Regions from separate parts of the Streptomyces sp. NPDC088553 genome, predicted to be linked through region 3. Evidence: riboswitches for the same ligand, from Rfam matches in the RefSeq annotation. Region 3 holds a riboswitch; each other region holds the start of a gene.
What was found. Region 3 has a riboswitch for cobalamin ahead of ACIP8Z_RS32510 (cobalamin biosynthesis protein). Riboswitches for the same ligand answer to the same signal wherever they lie in the genome.

Region 1 (3,264 bases), on a different contig from region 3:
CCGGCGCGGGTACGGGTCGCGCCGTCACCCCCGACTCCGCCGGGTCCACCGCGTACCCCTCCGGGAGTTCCCGGACCCGCCAGGCCCCGGTTCCGGCCTCCCGTGCCGCGGCCAGGAACCCGCCCGCCACCGCCAGGGCCGCGCCGGGCGCGTCGGAGCCAGCGAGCCGGACGGCTCGCCCGCCGACGTGCAGCTCCGCCTCTCCGCCCCGCACTGCGACCAAGGTCACATCCCCGCCGAGCCTGGCGACATCGCCGCGCCCGTCATCGAGGACGAAGAGGAAGCGGCCGGAAAGGGCCGCCGCCCAGGGCGCGGAGCGGAGGTGGGCGTCCAGCTCGCGGGCCCACAACTGCACGTCGGCGGCGCCGAGTCCGTCGAGGCCCGAGGCCGGGGAGGCGACGATGTTGCGGACGCGTTCGTGGGTGGGGGAGGGCAGCAGGCCCGCCTCGCCGAGGAGCGCCGCCAGCTCGGCCCCGCAGTCGTCGGCGAGGCCGCGCAGCTCGGCGTTGCCGCGCGAGGTGATGCTGAGCCGTCCGTCGCCCAGGGTCTCCGCCGCGTCCGCCAGAGTCTCGACCTGACGTGGCGTCAAGCGACCTCCGGGCAGACGGAGTCGGGCGAGGCGGCCGTCGTCGGCGGAGTGCAGGCGCAGCGCCCCGGGGCACGCGTCGCCACGGTCCCGTATGCGAGGTTCGCCCGGGTCGGGCGTCGGGGGCGGGGTGGGCGGCATGGCGGCGAGCATACCGACGGGCCCCCGGTCGGCCACCGGGCGCGATCCGGCCGCCAGTGCGGCCCGCCCTCCGACCGCGGCCCGCCCTCCGACCGCGGGCCGGCCTCCGACCGCGGGCCGGCCGACGCGGTGGCCGGCCGAGGCCGGAGGCCGGTCCGGCCGCGGTCGGGAACGGGGGTTCCGTCCGCCGGGCGATCCGCAGCGTGATCCCGCAGTGTGATCCGGCCGACTCCCTCACCCGACCCGGGCCGTCGACCGCACGATCTACTATGCAGACGGCATGGGGTCCCAGGACCCCGGGGAGGAAGCCCGGTGAGAATCCGGCGCGGTCCCGCCACTGTGAGCCGGCCCGGCTGCGCGTCCGCGCGATCCCGGGCCCGGTGAGTCAGGAACTCCCTTCCCCAAGCTCTCGGCTTCGCTCGAGCAAGGGGAGGCCCCAACCCATACGACCACCCGGGGCGCGGACAACCCCGAGGAAGGCCTGCGCTCGCCATGCTTCTGCTGCTGTCGCACTCCGACACCGACCTGCTCAGCGCCCGCGCGGCCGGCGGCCCGGTGGAGTACCGCTTCGCCAACCCCGCCCGTCTCCCCCTCGCCGACCTCACCGGCCTCCTGGCCGACGCCGAGCTCGTCGTCGTACGGCTCCTCGGCGGCCTCCGTTCCTGGGAGGAGGGCCTCGACGCGGTGCGCGCGGCCGGAAAGCCGATGGTCGTCCTCAGCGGCGAACAGGCCCCCGACGCGCAGCTGATGGAGGCGTCCACCGTCCCCGTCGGCGTCGCCACCGAGGCGCACGCCTACCTGGCGCACGGCGGCCCCGCGAACCTGGAGCAGCTGGCCCGCTTCCTCTCCGACACCGTCCTGCTCACCGGGCACGGCTTCGAGTCCCCGGCGGCCGCCCCCACCTGGGGCCCGCTGAAGCGCGCCGCACGCACGACGGCCGGCCCGACCGTCGCCGTGCTCTACTACCGCGCCCACCACATGAGCGGGAACACCGCCTTCGTCGACGCGCTCTGCGCCGCGATCGAGGACGCCGGCGCCCAGGCCCTCCCGCTGTACGTGGCCTCCCTGCGCGCCCCCGAGCCGGAGCTGCTCGACCGGCTCCGTACCGCCGACGCGATCGTCACCACCGTCCTCGCGGCGGGCGGCACCAAGCCCGCCGAGGCGCAGGCCGGCGGCGACGAGGAGGCCTGGGACGCGGGCGCGCTGGCCGCGCTTGACGTGCCGATCCTGCAGGCGCTGTGCCTGACCGGTTCGCGCGCCGCCTGGGAGGAGAACGACGAGGGTCTCTCCCCGCTGGACGCCGCGAGCCAGGTCGCCGTCCCCGAGTTCGACGGCCGGCTCATCACCGTGCCGTTCTCCTTCAAGGAGATCGACGAGGACGGGCTGCCCGCGTACGTCGCCGACGCCGAGCGCGCGGCCCGCGTCGCCGGGATCGCCGTCCGGCACGCCCGGCTCCGGCACATCCCGAACGCCGAGAAGAAGCTGGCGCTGGTCCTCTCCGCGTACCCGACGAAGCACTCCCGCATCGGCAACGCCGTCGGCCTCGACACCCCCGCCTCCGCCGTCTCGCTGCTGCGCCGCCTCCGCGCGGAGGGGTACGACTTCGGGCCCGTCGAGGACCTTCCCGGCCTGGTCTCCGGCGACGGCGACGAGCTGATCTACGCCCTCATCGAGGCCGGCGGCCACGACCAGGACTGGCTGACGGAGGAGCAGCTCGCCAAGAACCCGGTCCGCATCCCGGCCGCCGACTACAAGCGCTGGTACGCGACGCTCCCCGAGGAGCTGCGGACCCATGTCGAGGAGCACTGGGGCCCCGCGCCCGGCGAGATGTTCCTGGACCGTTCGCGCAACCCCGAGGGCGACATCGTCCTCGCGGCCCTCCGCCGCGGGAACCTGCTGATCCTCATTCAGCCTCCGCGCGGCTTCGGCGAGAACCCGATCGCGATCTACCACGACCCCGATCTCCCGCCGTCCCACCACTACCTGGCCGCCTACCGCTGGATCGCGGCCCGCGCCGAGGACGGCGGCTTCGGCGCCGACGCCATGGTGCACCTGGGCAAGCACGGCAACCTGGAGTGGCTGCCCGGCAAGAACGCCGGCCTGTCCGCCGCCTGCGGCCCCGACGCGGCCCTCGGCGACATCCCGCTGATCTACCCGTTCCTGGTCAACGACCCGGGCGAGGGCACCCAGGCCAAGCGCCGTGTGCACGCCACGCTCGTCGACCACCTGGTGCCGCCGATGGCCCGCGCCGACTCGTACGGCGACATCGCGCGCCTGGAGCAGCTGCTCGACGAGTACGCGCAGATCTCCTCCATGGACCCGGCGAAGCTGCCCGCGATCCGCGCCCAGATCTGGACGCTGATCCAGGCCGCCAAGCTCGACCACGACCTGGGGCTCGAACAGCGCCCCGAGGACGACGGCTTCGACGACTTCCTGCTGCACGTCGACGGCTGGCTGTGCGAGGTCAAGGACGCCCAGATCCGCGACGGTCTGCACGTCCTCGGCGGAGCCCCGGAGGGCGAGGCCCGGGTCAACCT
Region 2 (3,264 bases), on a different contig from region 3:
ACACCAGGATCCGGGGGCCACGTCCTCGGCGCTGCTGTTCGCCGCGCTCCACGAGATCGCCCGTACGGAGAGCCCGGGCGCCGAGGAGGCATCATGAGCAGGGCGAACGGGACCGGCCCCGGTGCGGTCGGACCCGGCGGTGCCAGTTCCGGTCCCAGTGGCGCTGCCGGTTCCCGTGCCGGTGGAGGTGGAGGTGTCGGTGGAGAAGCCGGTTCCGGTTCCGTCGGCATCGTGCTCGTCTCGCACAGCGCCGCCGTCGCGACCGCCGTGGCCGAGCTGGCCCGGGGGCTCGCCGGTGGCGGTGACCTCGCCCCGGTCCGCCCGGCCGGCGGGACCCCCGACGGCGGTCTCGGGACGAGTTCGGAGCTGATCGCCGAGGCGGCCGAGGCCGTCGACCGGGGCGCCGGTGTGGCGATCCTCGTCGATCTGGGGAGCGCGGTGCTCACCGTGAAGGCCCTCCTCGCCGAGGGCGACGAACTGCCCGAGGGCTCCCGACTCGTGGACGCTCCGTTCGTCGAGGGCGCGGTCGCGGCGCTGGTCACGGCGAGTGCGGGCGGGGACCTCGACGCCGTGGCGGCGGCCGCGTCGGAGGCGTACGCCTACCGCAAGGAGTGAGGGCGCGGAACGACGGTGATCCGGCCTCAAGCGGCTGCGTCCAGGCACTGTTTGGCCGGAACTCAGCCGCTGGGCGGCCTGGACGCGATCTACCCTGGGAGATCGCAACCGCGATCCGGCTGTGCGGCGGGCCTCTCCGGGAGCCGGCTGCCACTCGTGTTCCGCCTGGCCCTGCCAGGTGACGGAGGAGGGGCAATGTCCGGCAGTCTGCCCGCTGTGGTGATTCTCGCGCTCGTCTGGTTCCTGATCGCGCTGGTGCCCCTGCGCACCCCGTCCGCCCGCAGGGCATGGGCGAGGGGCGTCCTCGGCGTGTCGCTCCTCGCGGTGGTGGGCGCGGCCCTGTTCGGCGCCAATGCGGAGGTGGAGGCCGACTACGACGGCCCGGACCCCATGCTGCTCGCGGCGCTCGCCGCGGCGGTCGTCGTGGCGCCCGGCGCCATCGCGGCCTTCGTGCGCAACGGGCGGAACAGCTAGGCGGCCGGAGATCCGGGGGATCCACGGCGCCGCCCACGGGACCCCGCAGCCGCCCCGGGGCGACTGCGGGGAGTGATCGAAGGGCCGCACCCGGTGGCGACCGTGTTGTGATCCAGCAGGTCAACGCACTAATGTCGCAGGGCCTTGGTGTACGGGAAACCGGTGCGGTACCGGTGCGGCCCTCGCCACTGTGATCGGGAGGTCCGGCTCCACCCCCGCGGGGAACACCCTCGGGGAAGCCACTGGACCACGTCGGGAGACCGTCGTGGTGTGGGAAGGCGGAGTCGGGCGGAATGACCGTCAGCCAGGAGACCGGCCAGGGTGCGTTGTCCATCCACGAGGTGCTGGAGAGGGTCTCCCAACCATGCATATAGCCGAGGGGTATCTACCCCCTGTGCACGCGGCCGCCTGGGGCGTCGCGTCCGCGCCGTTCGTCGTCCACGGGGTCCGCGCGCTGACCCGCGAGGTGCGGTCGAATCCCGAGTCCACCCTGTTGCTCGGTGCCGCCGGCGCCTTCACCTTCGTCCTGTCGGCACTCAAGTTGCCCTCGGTGACCGGTAGCTGCTCGCATCCGACCGGTACGGGCCTGGGCGCCATCCTGTTCCGGCCGCCGATCATGGCGGTCCTGGGGACGATCACCCTGCTCTTCCAGGCTCTGCTGCTCGCCCACGGCGGTCTCACCACGCTCGGCGCGAACGTCTTCTCGATGGCGATCGTCGGGCCCTGGGCGGGATTCGGCACCTATCTGCTGCTGCGCCGGTTCGGTGCGCCGCTGATGGTCGCGGTCTTCTTCGGCGCGTTCGTCGCCGACCTGTCCACGTACTGCGTGACCAGTGTCCAGCTCGCGCTCGCCTTCCCCGACCCGGGCAGCGGCATCCCCGGTGCGCTCGCCAAGTTCGGCGGGATCTTCGCCGTCACGCAGATTCCGCTCGCCGTGAGCGAGGGCCTGCTCACCGTGCTCGTGATGCGCCTGCTCACGCAGTCCAGCAAGGGCGACCTGATCCGGCTCGGCGTCCTCGCCGGTCGCACGGCGGAGCGACGCGAGGAGGCGGCCGCGCGATGAGCCGGAACGCGAAGATCAACACCCTGCTGCTGCTCGTCGTCGCCGCGCTGGCCGTCCTGCCCCTCGTGCTGGGGCTCGGGGACCACAAGGAGGAGCCGTTCACCGGGGCCGACGCGGAGGCCGAGACCGCGATCACGGAGCTCCAGCCGGACTACGAACCGTGGTTCAGCCCGCTGTACGAGCCGCCGTCCGGGGAGATCGAGTCGGCGCTGTTCGCCCTTCAGGCGGCCCTCGGCGCCGGTGTCCTGGCGTACTACTTCGGCCTGCGGCGCGGCCGCCGGCAAGGAGCGGTCCGGGCGGAGGCGGCCGGGAAGCCCGGGGCGGAGGCCGATGCCGCGAACGTGACCGCCACCGCGACGGCCGCCGCGACCGCGACCGCTCACAACGAGGGCGGCTCCGGCGGCGGATCCGTCGGCGGAGCGGGCGCGTAGCCGACGATGCTGCCGATCGACGCGGCGGCGCACAGCAGTCGCTGGCGCCGCCGCCATCCCGCCGAGAAGGCGCTTCTCGGCTTCGGTCTCACCCTGTGCGCGGTCGGTCTGCCGCCGTGGCCCGGCGCGGTCCTCGTCGCGGCGGCCACGCTCACGGTGCTGCTCGGTCCGGCCGGTGTGCCGGGCCGGGCGCTGTGGCGGGCGTTCCGCATCCCGCTCGGGTTCTGTGTCACGGGCGCGATTCCGCTGCTCTTCGAGGTGGGCGGCGCCCGGGGGCTGGTGGCCCTCGCGCCGGACGGTCCGACGCACGCGGGCGAGTTGCTGCTGCGGACCGCCTCGGCCTCGCTCGGGGTGCTGCTGTTCGCGTTCACGACGCCGGTGTCCGACGTCCTGCCCCGGCTGGTACGGGCGGGGGTGCCGGCGCCGGTGGTGGACGTGGCGCTGGTGATGTACCGGATCATCTTCCTGCTGCTCGACGCGATGTCCAAGATCCGGCAGGCGCAGGCGGCCCGGCTCGGCCACACCACACGGGCCGCGACCTGGCGTTCCCTCGCGGGCCTCGGTGCGACCACGTTCGTACGGGCCTTCGACCGGGCGCAGCGGCTGCAGTCGGGGCTCGCCGGGCGCGGGTACGACGGAACGCTGCGGGTCCTGGTGCCCGCGGGTGCGCTCTCCCGCCCG
Region 3 (3,264 bases):
GGAACCGGGGCAGGTCGCATGTGCCCGGCGATGGCCCGGATTACCCGGGGTTGCGGGGTGACCGCATCGTGGACAGCTCGCGGGACGGGACCGTAAGCGGAATCTCTTGACACCGGTTCGAGACACCACACCGCCCGACCCAGTTCACCTTCCGTTCACCCAGGTTGCTTACGTTCGTCCAGCCACTGACGTCAAACGATTGCCTGGGTAAATGGAACACATCACGCTGCTGCTCGCCATTGTGGTCGTGACAGCTCTCGTGTTCGATTTCACGAACGGTTTCCACGACACCGCGAACGCGATGGCCACGACCATCTCGACCGGTGCTCTCAAGCCGAAGACGGCGGTGGCCATGTCCGCCGTGCTGAACCTCGTCGGCGCGTTCCTGTCCGTGGAGGTCGCCAAGACGATCTCCGGCGGGATCATCAACGAAGAAGGCATTCGTACAGAGGTGATCTTCGCCGCGCTGGTCGGCGCCATCCTCTGGAATCTCCTGACCTGGCTGCTCGGGCTCCCGTCCAGCTCCTCCCACGCCCTCTTCGGCGGCCTCATCGGCGCCGCGGTCATGTCGGCCGGCTGGTCGGCCGTGAACGGCCCGACCATCGTCACCAAGGTCCTCATCCCGGCCGTCGCCGCGCCGCTCGTCGCCGGCCTCGCCGCGATGGCCGCCACCAAGCTGACGTACAGGATCAAGGCCAACCCCGAGGCGAAGGCCACGGCCAAGGGCTACCGGGCCGGCCAGATCGCCTCCGCCGGTCTCGTCTCCCTCGCCCACGGCACCAACGACGCCCAGAAGACGATGGGCATCATCACCCTCGCCCTGGTCACCCAGGGTGTCGTCGCCCCCGGCTCGAACCCTCCGCTGTGGGTCATCGTCTCCGCCGGTGTCGCCATCGCCCTCGGCACCTACCTCGGTGGCTGGCGCATCATCCGCACCATGGGCAAGGGCCTCACCGACCTCCAGCCGCAGCAGGGCTTCGCCGCCCAGACCAGCGCCGCGACGGTCATCCTCGCCTCCTCGCACCTGGGCTTCTCGCTCTCCACCACCCAGTCCTGCTCGGGTGCCGTGATGGGCGCCGGTCTCGGCCGCAAGGGCGGTGTCGTCCGCTGGTCGACCGCCACCCGGATGTTCGTCGCCTGGGGTCTGACCCTGCCCGCCGCGGCCGTGGTCGGCGCCGGCGCCGAGTTCCTCACCAAGCAGGGCCCCTGGGGCATCGCCGCCGTCGCGGTCCTGCTGGTCGCCGGCTCCGGCGTCATCTGGTCGCTCTCCCGCCGCAAGCCGGTCGACCACAACAACGTCACCGCCGACGACCTCGACAGCGAGCCCGCGGGCGTCGTGACCACCGCCATGGCGGCCGTCACCCCGCCGCCGGCCGCCGGTTCCGTCGCCGCCGTCGCGGACCAGGACCTCAAGGCGACCATCCCCGCGCCGGCCCCCACCGACCCGACCGCTCCCCCGGCCCCCGCCGCCGCGGTCTAAGGAACGAACGACATGAAGATCGACTGGGCAGCTCTCGGCTCCGTCTTCGGAGTCAGCCTCGTGGCGACCGTCGCCCTCGTGGGCCTCTTCACCCTCGGCATCGTCGGCCTCACCAAGCAGGAGGAGGCCGCCGCCCGCGGCGGCTCCGCGGCTCTGGCCCGCACCGCCGCGTACGCCTGCTTCGCCCTGTGCGCGGCGGCCGTCGCGTACGGCATCTACCTGATCGTCGTCTGACGGTCCGAGCGTGACCGGTGGGGCGGTCCGCACCTTCGGGTGCGGGCCGCCCCGTCGCCGTGTCTGTGGTGCTTCGCACAGTGACTCGCTGCAGGTCAAGGGTGAGTTGACGGCTGTTCTCGGGCCGTGGTGGACTGCCGAGGCCATTACGGCGGCAGTAGAGGAAGTCCGGTGCGAATCCGGCGCGGTCCCGCCACTGTGACCGGATCCGAAGGGTCCGGGAGTCAGGAACTCACGCCGCCGGTCACGTCGATCCAGGGCGCGGACCCTGAGTGAGGACATGCGCCATGCCCGGCCGCAGCAGTACCACTGGTGTCTTCGCGTACGGAGCGGCCGCGGGTCTCGCCGTCGATCTGCTCATCGGCGATCCCCGCCGCGGACATCCCGTCGCCGCGTTCGGCCGGGCGGCCGCCGCGGTCGAGAACCGCCTCCACCACGACCACCGCGGCTGGGGCGCCCTGCACACCGCCGTCTGCGCCGGCTCCACCGTCGCCCTCGGAGCGCTCGCCGCCCGGGCCGTACGGAACCGGCCGGCCGCCGCCGTCGCCCTGACCGCCGCCTCCGTGTGGGCCGTCGTCGGCGGTACGACCCTGGGGCGGGAGGCCCGCGCGATCGGCGGCGCGCTCGCCGCCGGGGACCTGGACGTCGCCCGGGAGCGGCTGCCGCATCTCTGCGGGCGCGACCCGCAGTCCCTGGACGGACCCGCGATGGCCCGCGCGGTCGTCGAATCGGTCGCCGAGAACACCTCCGACGCCGTGGTCGGCGCCCTGTTCTGGGGCGCGGTCGCGGGCGTACCGGGCCTCGTCGGCTTCCGGGCCGTCAACACCCTGGACGCCATGGTCGGCCACAAGTCGCCGCGCCACCGTCGCTTCGGCTGGGCCTCGGCCCGGCTCGACGACGTGGCCGGCTGGCCCGGGGCACGGCTGACGGCCGTCCTCGCGACCGTCGCCGGCGGCAACCCGCGCGGTGCTCTGAAGGCCTGGCGGGCCGACGCGGCGAAGCACCCCAGCCCCAACGCGGGCCCCGTCGAGGCCTCCTTCGCGGGCGCCCTCGGCATACGCCTCGGGGGCACCCTGTCGTACGGCGGCCGGATCGAGCACCGTCCGGTGCTCAACGGGGAGGGACGGGCCGTCGAGGTGACCGACATCGACCGGGCCGTACGCCTGTCGCGCCGGGTCACCGGACTCACTCTGGCCGCCTGTGTGGGCGGCCGGCTGATCATCGGCGCCCTGGCCGCGTCGACCCGGAAGCGGAGGAACGCATGAGGGGTGGGGGACTGCTCGTCGCCGGGACCACGTCCGACGCCGGCAAGAGCGTCGTGACGGCCGGCATCTGCCGCTGGCTGGTCCGCAAGGGACTGAAGGTGGCCCCGTTCAAGGGGCAGAACATGTCCCTCAACTCCTTCGTCACGCGGGAGGGGGCCGAGATCGGGCGCGCCCAGGCCATGCAGGCGCAGGCGGCGCGGGTGGAACCGACCGCGCTGATGAACCCCGTCCTGCTCAAGCCCGGCAGCGACCGGTCCAGCCAGGTCGTCCTGATGGGCAAGCCGG

Region 1: another riboswitch for cobalamin. It lies ahead of cobN (cobaltochelatase subunit CobN); the one in region 3 lies ahead of ACIP8Z_RS32510 (cobalamin biosynthesis protein).
Region 2: another riboswitch for cobalamin. It lies ahead of ACIP8Z_RS02710 (energy-coupling factor ABC transporter permease); the one in region 3 lies ahead of ACIP8Z_RS32510 (cobalamin biosynthesis protein).

Annotation. Positions count from the first base shown of each region.
Region 1 covers NZ_JBIVMG010000006.1:408,697-411,960, forward strand. The annotation lists gene ACIP8Z_RS22475 (cobalamin biosynthesis protein CobG) at 1-739, opposite strand, end outside; cobalamin riboswitch at 993-1,141, shown strand; gene cobN (cobaltochelatase subunit CobN) at 1,220-3,264, shown strand, end outside.
Region 2 covers NZ_JBIVMG010000001.1:586,294-589,557, forward strand. The annotation lists gene dhaL (dihydroxyacetone kinase subunit DhaL) at 1-97, shown strand, start outside; gene ACIP8Z_RS02700 (PTS-dependent dihydroxyacetone kinase phosphotransferase subunit DhaM) at 232-615, shown strand; gene ACIP8Z_RS02705 (hypothetical protein) at 811-1,089, shown strand; cobalamin riboswitch at 1,218-1,425, shown strand; gene ACIP8Z_RS02710 (energy-coupling factor ABC transporter permease) at 1,454-2,152, shown strand; gene ACIP8Z_RS02715 (energy-coupling factor ABC transporter substrate-binding protein) at 2,149-2,583, shown strand; gene cbiQ (cobalt ECF transporter T component CbiQ) at 2,590-3,264, shown strand, end outside.
Region 3 covers NZ_JBIVMG010000012.1:56,998-60,261, forward strand. The annotation lists gene ACIP8Z_RS32500 (anion permease) at 212-1,480, shown strand; gene ACIP8Z_RS32505 (hypothetical protein) at 1,493-1,714, shown strand; cobalamin riboswitch at 1,827-1,969, shown strand; gene ACIP8Z_RS32510 (cobalamin biosynthesis protein) at 2,002-2,979, shown strand; gene ACIP8Z_RS32515 (cobyric acid synthase) at 2,976-3,264, shown strand, end outside.